2 regions of the Rhodobacter lacus genome follow, and region 1 is predicted to be linked to the other one. Evidence: riboswitches for the same ligand, from Rfam matches in the RefSeq annotation. Region 1 holds a riboswitch; the other holds the start of a gene.
The links. Region 1 has a riboswitch for thiamine pyrophosphate ahead of ACFSM0_RS03510 (NUDIX hydrolase). Riboswitches for the same ligand answer to the same signal wherever they lie in the genome.
Positions count from the first base shown of each region.

Region 2: linked by a shared signal. The riboswitch ahead of ACFSM0_RS04635 (thiamine ABC transporter substrate-binding protein) and the one ahead of ACFSM0_RS03510 (NUDIX hydrolase) in region 1 are both predicted to bind thiamine pyrophosphate.

Region 1 covers NZ_JBHUIX010000004.1:13,222-18,995, forward strand. Annotated here, with positions in the region: gene ACFSM0_RS03500 (sugar phosphate isomerase/epimerase family protein) at 1-279, opposite strand, end outside; gene ACFSM0_RS03505 (hypothetical protein) at 606-989, opposite strand; TPP riboswitch at 1,186-1,301, shown strand; gene ACFSM0_RS03510 (NUDIX hydrolase) at 1,337-1,786, shown strand; gene thiD (bifunctional hydroxymethylpyrimidine kinase/phosphomethylpyrimidine kinase) at 1,783-2,589, shown strand; gene thiE (thiamine phosphate synthase) at 2,578-3,228, opposite strand; gene thiM (hydroxyethylthiazole kinase) at 3,225-4,043, opposite strand; gene thiC (phosphomethylpyrimidine synthase ThiC) at 4,040-5,774, opposite strand, start outside.
Region 2 covers NZ_JBHUIX010000004.1:239,382-245,155, reverse strand. Annotated here, with positions in the region: gene ACFSM0_RS04650 (hypothetical protein) at 1-356, opposite strand, end outside; gene ACFSM0_RS04645 (thiamine ABC transporter ATP-binding protein) at 463-1,170, opposite strand; gene ACFSM0_RS04640 (ABC transporter permease family protein) at 1,154-2,698, opposite strand; gene ACFSM0_RS04635 (thiamine ABC transporter substrate-binding protein) at 2,674-3,663, opposite strand; TPP riboswitch at 3,699-3,798, opposite strand; gene ACFSM0_RS04630 (c-type cytochrome) at 3,903-4,316, shown strand; tRNA gene ACFSM0_RS04625 (tRNA-Phe) at 4,641-4,716, shown strand; gene ACFSM0_RS04620 (helix-turn-helix transcriptional regulator) at 4,838-5,155, shown strand; gene ACFSM0_RS04615 (hypothetical protein) at 5,223-5,390, opposite strand; gene ACFSM0_RS04610 (helix-turn-helix domain-containing protein) at 5,387-5,774, opposite strand, start outside.

The DNA.
Region 1 (5,774 bases):
GGGGTTGGTGAAGGCGCCACGCTTGAAGGCGGGGTTGGTGTAGTAGCGCATCGCCAGCCCGCTGATCGCCAGACCGTTGTCCGCCACCATCGCCGCAATCGCCTTGGTATCGCCCGCCGCGTGGTCGGGATAGTTCAGATCAAGCTCGGTCAGACCCTCGACCGTCGCCGCCCGGGCAATCATCTGCCCGAGTGTCGGCTTGCCGGAAAGCTCGGGCCAGAAGCTGTGCGGCGCGGAAGCGAAGGAATTGATGCGCGTGGCGAAGCGGGTACCGAACATATGAGTCTCCTTTGCTTCACGATTTATCATAAAGTCGTAAAGTTGCAAGGGGAAGCGAACGTCCCGTCCGATAACGGTGCTTTCGCACCCGTTCGCTCTGAACCATCGGGACGCGGAGCCGTTGATTTCTGAGATGGCCCAGGTGGCTGAGAAACCCTGTGCATCAGCGACATTCGGCCCAAGGCTTTTCTGCGCCAGCCATAAACGACCACTTCGGGCAGTCCGCGCGGCGGTGTAGCCCCCCCCGACCAGCCGCAACGGGCCGGGTGTGAAGATAGCGCGAGGCGAGTTGTCCCGGTAAGCGCTGAGGATGACCGCCGTGGAGATCAAGGCCCTCCGGCGTCCCCGGCGCCAAAACCAAACAGATCGCCGCGTCGGTCTTGGCGCCCTTCGGCTTGCATCCCCTCTTCGGGCGCCAGGCGAGATACCGTCTTTTCGGCGAGAGCCGGCGTCCGTCCCCCCTCGGCAGCATCCGGGGCGGTGGCGTCCAGCGCAAGCAGGGCGGCGAGCGCGGCCGCACACGCCGGGTCGGCACGCAATCGACGAGCACAGAGCGCAGGCGACACGCTGCGACACGCGCCGTGCCCGATTTGTGATGCCTTGCCGGATTTGATACCAGTCGTGCGCATCGACGCCGAGGGCGGGTGTCGTTTTGGCATGCGGATCGGGAGGCCGTTGGCCGCCCGCCGAAAGTGCGCGTCGATTTCCATTTCCGCGCCTGTCCGAACGGCCCTTCTGACCTGTCTGAGCAGACACCGCGCTCGGCATCCCGGGCACGGAGACTGTGGGATAAGTCTCTCCGGGAAAGGGGAAAACTCGCATATCACCTGATTTGGGCAACAAAGCCGCAGTGCCCCGCCAATGCACGACCGATCCATTGAACGGCACACTCATTCTGATAAGATGCGTGATACCGAGGGGTGTCCCGACAAGGGGCTGAGATATCGCTCGCAGATGCAGCGCGGTGACCCTTTGAACCTGATCCGGATCATGCCGGCGAAGGGACAGGATCGCACGGCTCTCTTGCCCTTGCCGGCCTCAGCTATACGAGGCCAAATTGCCATCTCCATCGACAGAACCCCGCCCGATTTCGGCGACGATCGCCGTCGTCCTGCGCGAACACCAGGTGCTTCTCGTGCGCCGCGCCCATGCGCCCGACGCAGGATGGTGGGGGTTTCCGGGCGGAAAAATAAACCATGGCGAGACCCTGTTCGAGGCCGCAACCCGAGAACTGGAGGAAGAAACCGGCGTTTCCGCCGCGCCGCTGCGCGTGTTCACCGCCGTCGATGCGTTTGACCATGACGCCAGCGGCGCGCTGCGGCGCCATTTCATCCTGATCGCGGTGCTGTTTCGATGGACGGCGGGAGAGCCGGTTGCGGGGGATGACGCGCTCGAGGCGCGGTGGTTCGATCTCGCCGCCCTGCACGAGAGCGGCCTCGCGCTGAGCCGCGATGTGGCCGAGCTCGCAGAGCAGGCGGCGGCCCTGATGGCGGAGGTTGCGCCATGATCGCCAATGTCCTGACGATCGCCGGCACCGATCCCTCGGGGGGCGCGGGGATTCAGGCCGATATCAAGGCCATCTCCGCGCTTGGCGCCTATGCCTGTTCCGTCGTCAGCGCCGTGGTCGCCCAGAACACCTGCGGTGTCCGGTCCTTCCAGGCGCTCGCGCCCGAACTCGTCGCCGACCAGATCGACGCGGTGCTGGAAGACGTGCGCATCGACGCCGTGAAGATCGGCATGATCGCCAATGCGGGCATCGCCGAGGCCGTGGCCGACCGTCTGCGCCATCACGGCGCGCGTAACATTGTGCTCGACCCGGTCATGGTTGCCAAAAGCGGCCATGCCTTGCTGGACCCGGAGGCGGTCTTCGCGTTACGCGAACGGCTTGTGCCGCTGGCCGCAGTCATCACGCCGAACCTGCCCGAAGCCGCCGTTTTGTTGAACCGCCCCGACGACTGGAGCCTGGACGCGATGAAGGCCGCGCTGCCCGCTCTCCTTGCCCTCGGGTCGGATTACGTGCTGCTCAAGGGCGGGCATCTGGCGGGCGAAGACAGCACCGATCTGCTGGCCGGGCCCGAGGGCACGCAGGCCCTGAGCGCCCCGCGCCTCCGCACCACCTGCGATCATGGCACCGGCTGCACGCTCTCTTCGGCCATTGCGGCGCTTTTGCCGCATCACCCGATGCCCGAGGCGGTGGCCCGCGCGAAGGCCTACCTGCAGGCCGCACTCGCCCAGGGCCACCGGCTTGAGGTTGGGCGGGGCCATGGGCCGGTGCATCATTTCCACGCGCTCTGGGGCTCAGAAGGATAAGGCGTCGATCCTCTCCCTGAGGGCGCGGGCGGCGGCCTCGGGGTCCGGCTGGCCGCAGATCGCCGAGACCACGGCGATGCCTCGCGCCCCCGCCTTGAAGGCCCGCGCCACATGATCTGCCTTCAGCCCGCCAATGGCCACGGCCGGCACCGGGCTCGCCGCGACCTGCGCCGCCAGCCCGTCAAAGCCCACCGGGGGCTTGTGATCGCGCTTCGTCGGCGTGGCAAAGACGGGCCCCGCGCCGATATAGTCGACCAGCGCCGGATCGACCTGCGCGGCCAGCGCGGGCGTCTCGACCGAAAGGCCGAGCACCATCGCCGCGCCGATCCGGTCCCGGGCCTGCGCCACCGCCATATCGCCCTGCCCGATGTGCAGCCCCTCTGCCCCGATCGCGATCGCCGCCTCCACATCGTCATTCACGATCAGGGCAGCGCCCGTCCCGGCCAGCGCGGCCTTCAAGGCGCGCCCCGTCTCGATCATGCGCGCGGTATCGGCTGTCTTGTCGCGCAGCTGCACCAAACGCGCCCCCCCCGCCACGGCGGCGCGGGCCGTGGCAACCATGCCGAGCCCGGCGCAAAGGCCGGGATCGAGCACGAGGTAGAGCGAGAGATCGAGGCTGTGGCCGATGCGGGGCCTCATGCGGGCACCGAGGCGTCGCGGATCACCGCCCCGGCCAGCGCCTCGGGCGTGACCAAGGCCAGCGCATCAAGGAACCGGGGCGCAAAACTGCCCGGCCCCGCCGCCCCCTCATGCGCCCGCGCGCCCGCCACGGCAAAATGCGCCAGCGCGCCCACGGCGGCGTCAAACGCATCGTCCGTCACGGCAGCATAGGCCCCGCACAGGCAGGTCAGCGCACAGCCAAGCGCGGTGTTCATGGGCATGAAGGGCGATCCACCCTCAATCCAGACCGCGCGCTGGCCGTCGGTCACATAGTCCACCGCGCCGGTCACCGCGACCACCGCACCGCTTGACTGCGCGAGCCGTCGCGCGCCATCTTCCGCCGCCGCGACCGTGTCGCGCCCGTCAACGCCCTGCCCGTGGCTGGCCTCACCTGCCAGCGACAGGATTTCCGAGGCATTGCCGCGGATAATGGCCGGGCGCTGCGCCACCAGCATCTGCACCACCTCACGGCGATAGCGTGTCGCCTGACAGGCCACCGGGTCCAGCACCCAGGGGCGACCGGCGGCCTGCGCGCCCAAGATCGCGGCGTTCATGCCGTCGAGGAACGCAGCAGACAGGGTGCCGATGTTGATTGTCACCGCACCGGCGATCCCGGCGAACTCTCCGGCCTCCGCAGCATCCGACACCATCGCCGGGCTGGCCCCGGCGGCGAGCAGAACATTGGCGGCAATGTTCATGGCGACATAGTTGGTGATGCATTGCACCAGCGGCGGTTCGGCTCTGAGCGCGCGCAGCAAGTGTTCGGGCGCGCCGCTCCCTTCCCATCCGCTCATTTCCCGTCCTCCAGCGGCATGTAGAGATCTCCGCCCTCACGGAACTTTTCCGCCATCTTCTGCATGCCCGCCTGCTGCGCCTCGGCACGGATGTCGTGGCTGATGCGCATGGAGCAGAATTTCGGCCCGCACATGGAGCAGAAATGCGCCACCTTGTGGGCCTCCTTGGGCAGGGTTTCATCATGCATCGACCGCGCCGTGTCCGGGTCGAGCGACAGGTTGAACTGATCTTCCCAGCGGAACTCGAACCGCGCGCGGCTCAGGGCGTCGTCGCGGAGCCGTGCGGCCGGATGCCCCTTCGCCAGATCGGCGGCATGGGCGGCAATCTTGTAGGTGATCACCCCGACTTTCACGTCGTCCCGGTCGGGCAACCCAAGGTGCTCCTTGGGCGTCACGTAGCACAGCATCGCCGTGCCGAACCATCCGATCATCGCGGCGCCGATGCCGCTGGTGATGTGGTCGTAGCCCGGTGCAATGTCGGTGGTCAGCGGCCCGAGCGTGTAAAAGGGCGCCTCGCCGCAGGTGCGGAGCTGCTTGTCCATGTTTTCCTTGATCTTGTGCAGCGGCACATGGCCCGGCCCCTCGATCATCACCTGGCAATCCTTGGCCCAAGCGATCTGCCTCAGCCCGCCCAGAGTTTCCAGCTCGGCGAATTGCGCCGCATCATTGGCATCGGCGATCGAGCCCGGGCGCAGCCCGTCGCCAAGGCTGAACGCCACGTCGTAAGCGCGGGCGATCTCGCAGATCTCGTCGAAATGCTCGTAAAGAAAGCTCTCGCGGTGATGGTGCAGGCACCACTTCGCCATGATCGCGCCCCCGCGCGAAACAATGCCCGTCACCCGGCCCACCGTCATCGGAATCATGTGCAACCGCACCCCCGCGTGAATGGTGACGTAATCCACCCCCTGCTCGGCCTGCTCGATCAGCGTGTCGCGAAACACCTCCCAGGTCAGGTCTTCGGCGATGCCGCCCACTTTCTCCAGCGCCTGATAGAGCGGCACCGTGCCGATGGGCACCGGGGAATTGCGCAAAATCCATTCACGAATGTTGTGGATGTTATGGCCCGTGGACAGGTCCATCACCGTGTCCGCGCCCCAACGGATGGCCCAGACCATCTTCTCGACTTCTTCGGCCATCGACGAGGTGACGGCAGAATTGCCGATATTGGCGTTGATCTTGACAAGGAAGTTGCGCCCGATGACCATCGGTTCGGCCTCGGGGTGGTTGATATTGGCGGGGATGATCGCCCGCCCCCGCGCGATCTCGTCGCGCACGAATGCGGGCGTGATGAAATCCGGGATCTCGGCGCCAAAGCTCTCGCCATCGCGGGCGAGCGCCGCTTTTGCGGCTTTGCGCCCAAGGTTTTCGCGGATGGCGACGAATTCCATTTCGGGCGTGATGATCCCGGCCCGGGCATAGGCCATCTGCGTCACCGCACGCCCCTCCAGGGCCCGGCGCGGCGCCGGGCGGCGCGGGAATTCGGGCGTCAGCCGCGCGCCTTCGGCAAAACCGGTATCCGCGGGCTCGACATCGCGGCCCTGATAGGTCTCGGTATCGCCCCTTGCGGCAATCCAGGCCGCGCGCAAACGGGGCAAGCCGCGGTCAATCGCGATCTCGGCGTCCGGGTCCGTGTAGGGGCCGGAGCTGTCGTAGACGGTGACGGGGGGCTCTCCTGCCGTGGGGTGCAGGTCGATCTCGCGCATCGGCACGCGGATCTCGGGGTGGTGCTCG
Region 2 (5,774 bases), 230 kb from region 1:
CAGCCGCAGTCGATGTTGAAGATATTGCCTGCGGCATCAAGGCGGAACACGATCCGCTGCGGGTTGTAGATCTGCGGCTCGATGCCCCGCCATTCCACCACGTTGATCGGGCGCGTGATGCCGAGCGTCGGGATCACCGAAGCAGGCTGGCCGAGCGCCGAAGTGTAATCGGCGGCGTGGCAGGTGTCGGGCTCGCGCGCCTCAAGAGCGCCGTCTTGCGAGACGGCGGGGGTCATGTGCGGCACCGGCAGGGCCTGCGCGGGCATCTCCGGCTCGGGCGAGGCGCCACAGGCGCCAAGTGCAAGAAGGGCTGCGGTGAGCGGCAGCGGGGCGAAACGCGAAACAGTCAAAATCATGGTCGGGTCATCCGTCTGAGGGCCGGGGCATCAGGGCCGAGGCGGTCGGTGGGGGCATATATATCGCGCCGGCAAGGCATTGCAAAGCCACGGCTCGGTGAGCAGGTCACGGCCCGGCATGGGGCCCGAGATAGGCCGCAAGCGCGGGCGGCGGATCGGCCAGAAGCGCCGCGGTGGGGCGGGGCGGATGCGCGCGGCCCTCGGCCACAAGCACCGTCTCCGGGCAGAGCGCGAGCGCGTCAGAGGGATCGTGGCTCACCATGAGCACGGCGGTGCCCTGTTCGCGGGCGATCTCGGCCACAAGCGCCAGCATCTCGGCTTTCAGCGCCGGGCCAAGCGCGGCGAAGGGCTCGTCGAGCAGCAAGAGCGGCTTGGCGCGCAACAGGCAGCGCGCCAGGGCCACCCGCCCCTGCTGGCCGCCCGAAAGCGCCGCGGGTTTGCGCGCACCGAGCCCCGAAAGCCCGACCCGGTCCAGCGCCCGTTCGATCCGGGCGCGCTCCTGCGCGCTCAGTCGCGGGCGCGGCGAGATGCCGAGGCCGAGGTTTTGGGACACGCTCAGATGCGGAAACAGGTTTTGATCCTGAAACAGGATCGAGAGCGGGCGCTCACCGGGCGCGGCGGGCGTGATGTCTTCGCCCGCCCAGAGCACCCGGCCAGAATGCGGCGCCAGAAAGCCCGCAATCGTCGTGAGCAGCGTGGATTTGCCGGCCCCCGAGGGGCCGAGCACCGCCACCCGCGCGCCGGGCGCGATGCGGAAATCGGCCTCAAGTGCAAAATCATCCTGCGTGATCCGCAGTTTATCGAGGGTCAGCATGGGCTCCGATCCGGTCGAAGAGGGCATAAAGGCCAAAGGTCAGCGCCATCAGAAGGCAGGCGGCGCCAGCCGCCGCCTCCATCCTGTAGCTTCCCATCAGGCTGTAAAGGGCGAGCGGCAAGGTCTGGCTGCGGCCATCTGAAAAAAGCGTGATCGCGCCCAGATCGCCCATCGAAAAGGCAGCCGCGATTCCGGCGGAAAAGCCGATCGGGCGGGCGAGGCGCGGCAGGGTGAGCCGCCTGAGCCTTGGGAGGCCGGTGAGCCCGAGGCTGGCGGCGAGCCGGTCATAATCGGCTTGCAGGCTGCGCACCTCGGGCAGCAGGAGCCGCAAGGCGAAGGGCAGGGTCAGCGTGGCATTGACGAGCATCGTCACCGGCAGGGCGAGCGCGGTGGGGGCGATCCAGGGCCGCACCAGCAAAAAGAGCCCGGTGCCGAGCACAAGCGCCGAGGCGCTCATCGGCAGCATCGCCACGGGTTCGGCCCAGCGGGTGCGCGGGCTGGCGAGCGCGAGCGGGAGCGCGAGCAGGAGCGTGAGCAGGGTCGCGCCAAGCGCGACCGTGACCGAATTTGCCGCCGCCTGCCAGACCGAGGCGGGAAGGGCCGGAATTTCGGCGATGCCTTTCAGAGCGATCGCAAAAAGCGGGGCCAGCAGGAAGGCTCCGGCGAGGGCGAGCACGGCCCCGTCCTTGAGCCGGTGACGCCCCGCGGGGGCCAGCGCAACGGGGGCGGCGCGGTCAAGCCCGGCGCCAAAGGTGCTTGGCAGGGTCAGCCGCGAGGCCGCGCCGAGCGCGGCAAGTGCCAGCGCAATCTGCACCAAAGACAGCGTGGCCGCGCGCCCCATATCGGCATCAAAGCGGAAGGCCTGATAGATCGCCACCTCGAGTGTCGAGGCGCGAGGGCCGCCGCCAAGGGTGAGCGCCACAGCAAAAGAGCTGACACAGACAAGGAAAATCGCGAGAAAGGCGCCCGGCAGCACCGCGCGCAGCATCGGTCGTTCCAGATGGCGCGCCTGCGCGGCGGGGGGCAGACCGAGCGCGAGCGCGAGCCGGAGCCGTTCACCCGGGATCGCCTGCCAGCCCTGAAGCAGCATCCGCGCCGCCAGGGGCAGGTTGAGAAAGATATGGGCGACAACAACGCCCTGCGCCCCGTAAAGCGAGATCTCGGGCAGCCCGAGGCCGGCAAGCGCCCCGTTCACAAGGCCGCGCCTGCCGAGGATCGCCAAAAGGCCCATCACCGCCACGATGGTGGGCAATAAAAACGGCGCCCCCAAAAGCGCGATGAAGGCGCCGCGCCCCGGAAAGCGGCGGCGGTGCAAGGCGCGGGCGAGCGGGATCGCCAGCGCGCAACTGAGCACCGCGGAGAGCGCGGCCTGCCAAAGCGTGAAGATCAGCGCGTCAAGGTCGGAGGGTGTGAGTGCCGACAGCCCCCCGGCGCGAAAGATCACCGCGCCAAGGGGGGCAAGCACGAGGGCCGCAACAAGCGCTGCGGCCAGTGCTGCCGGGATCATTTGCCGAAATTCGCGCGCCATTCCTCAACTGCGGGGCCGCGCAAGGCCTCGGCCTCCGCCTCGGGGTAGAAATAGGAGGTCTGAGGCCGCGGCAGGGCGGCAAAGCCCTCAGGCAGGAAGCCCGGCTTTTCGATCACCGGATAAGACCAGTTCGCGGTTGCGATCATGCCCTGGAACGCGTCTGAGAGGATGTAATCCATGAAGGCTTGTGCGAGTTCGGGGTGTTTCGAGCCCTTCAATTGCGCGGCGAGTTCGGCATAGAAGTAATGCCCCTCGGGGAAGATCGCGGCGGCCTTGGTGTCATCGCCCTCGGCGATCAGGTGATAGGCGGGCGATGTGGTGAAGCTCAGCACCATATCGGCCTCGCCATCGGTGAAAAGCCCGTAGCTTTGCGACCAGTCCTGCGTCACGGTGAGCACCTTGGGGGCAAGCTTCGCCCAAGCCTCGCCCGCCTTGTCGCCATAGATATGCTTCACCCAGAGGAGCAGCGCGAGCCCCGAGGTCGAGGCGCGCGGATCCTGAATCGCGATCTTGAAGGCATCGGCGGGGGCGTCGAGCAGCTCGGCAAAGGACTGCGGCGGATTGGCAAGCCTGGTGCGATCATAGACGAAAGCGACTTCGGACCAGTCAAACGGCAGGAAGGTCTCGTCCTCCCATGTGACCGGCATGGTAAGGCGGGAAAGATCCTCGCCATGGGGCGCGAAAAGCCCGCTTGCACGCGCGCGCGCGGTGACATCGGTGTTGAGCCCGATCGCCACATCCGCCTCGGTCGTTGCGCCCTCAAGCAGCAGCCGCGGCAGCACATCGCCCGCAACGAAGCGCAGATCGCAGCCACATTGCGCCTCAAAGCCCGCCTCGATCGCCGGACCGGGCCCCCATTCGGAGGTGAAATAATCGGGCGCGTAGACGGTGAGCACGGGTTTGTCCGCGGCGAAAGCAGCATTCGCAGCGACAAGGCAACCCGCAAGCATCAGAGTTTTCTTCATCGTTCTCTCCAATGGCTTGACGAGCGGAGTCAGTCCGGGAGAGCCGGCACCTTCCCTCCGCCGGTCTTAACCGGTTCAGGTTCGACGGGTTCGCGCAAGCGCATCTCAGCCTTTCGGGCACCCCGAGGTGGAACCGGACCATAGGCAAAACGCGCCATCGCGCAAGAGAAAAGGTGATTTGCGCTCGATCACGGCGCGGGGGCGGCGGAGGTGCGAAGATGGGGCAAAGGGAGGGGACGATGCGTGTTGATCTGACGGTTTTCGCGCTGGTGCTGGCCGGGCTCGCGGCCTGTGCGCCGCTTGCGCAAGGCTTGCCGCCCGCCGCGCAGGATTATCAGGATTATTGCGCGGGCTGCCATGGCACGGGCGGGGAGCCCGGCCCGATTGCGCAGGAGCTGCACCTGCGCCCGGTTTCGCTCGCGGATCTGACAATGATGAATGACGGGAATTTTCCCGAGGCGCGGGTGATGTCGAAGATCGTCGGCCACAAGGCGCATGGCGAGTTGATCGGGGCCGAAGCGGGGAACATGCCGCCCTTCGCGCCGATGCTGGAGGGGCCGACGGTGCTTTACGACAGCGGCGACGGCGTGGAAACACCAACGCCACTGCGGCTGGTGCGGCTCATGGAATATGTCAGGGCGATGCAGCAGTAGGCGGGGGCAACCTGGCGCGGCGCCGGGGGCATGGGGCGGCGGGCATGGGCGGCCTTGGGTGGGCGCCGTTCAGGCCGGGCTTTGTAATTTTGTGAAAAGCAGGCACTGTGAAAAGCAGGCACTGGGCGCGCGGGAGAGCGCCGCGCCGCCCGCGTTTCGAGGGCTGAGAGAGACCGGAGACGGCGTCTTTTCCCTGCGTGATTTGGTCCTGTGCAAAGGCCGCTGAATTCTTCAGAAAATCGACAAAACCCTCTGGACAGCCCTCACGCCCTCGTCTACTAACCCCCCACCAAAAGCGGATTGGCGAGAGCCAAGATGCGGAGTGCCCAGATAGCTCAGTTGGTAGAGCAGCGGATTGAAAATCCGCGTGTCGCTGGTTCGATTCCGGCTCTGGGCACCACTTAATTCCCTGAAATAAAGTATTTTTCTATGAAGTGCTTCATCGCACTAGTGCGTCGCCCTCGTTCTGGGCTACATTTCGCGCACGCTTGGTGTGAAGTTTCAAGGTGGGGATTCTGTGCATGCGGTTGGCGGGTGAAGGCCGTAACCGTTCTCTGCAATCTGAGATGAAGCCCGCCAGCGACCGAATGCAGCACCGGAGAAGCTCATTGAGCTCACAGTCGCTAGCAAACGAAGTCTATCTGAAGGTCGATGAAGTTGCCGCGCGCTACGGCGTCTCCATTGACACGATTTATCGGTGGAAAAGAAACGGCGACTTTCCGAAAGCACGGAAAGTCGGTCCCGGCGTTACGCGCTGGCGACTGTCTGATCTGATCGAACATGAAGCGAATATGCAAGCGTGCTTCGCGACGCACCTGAACATCCCTCGTCGCGAATGATCACTCTGTGAGTGAGGGGCTTGCGCCCCTCCCCCGGGGAATGGCTGAGCTTTTCCGTTCCGACGCCTCATCCCGCGTCGAGCAGCGCACGCAGCGCACCCACCCGCGCCGGAGTGATTTCCGGGTCACGTCCCGCACTGATTACCCGGATGAACTCGATCCATGCCTTCTCGTTTTCGCTGAGCTGGTCCCATGGTCCCATTGGTCCCTGTGGCGTGATGAAGAGATTGGTCACTTGCCGAAGATCCCGCGCAATGTTGTCCGTCCCCGTGCCGTGATCCGCGGATCGCTGTTTCCCGACGCGTCGCGCAATTCATCGAGCCAGGCGCGCTCGCTCGCGGTGACAGGAGAACCGAAAATCTCGGTGATCGCCTTCGCCGCCGTCACACCCACCGACTGCTCAAGCGAGATCCGCATCAGATACGCCGGATCGACCTCGAGCGCTTTTGCCAGCGAGGGCACCCGGTCGAGTGGTAACTTGCTTTTGCCTGATTTCAGGATCGAGATGAAGTTCGCGTTGGGGAAGCCCGCCTCGGCGGCGATCTCGTTTTGGGTTTTGCGATGCGCTAATGCCTCGACGCGGTCGGCGATGAAGCGCGCGACTTCGGTGCTTTTGAAA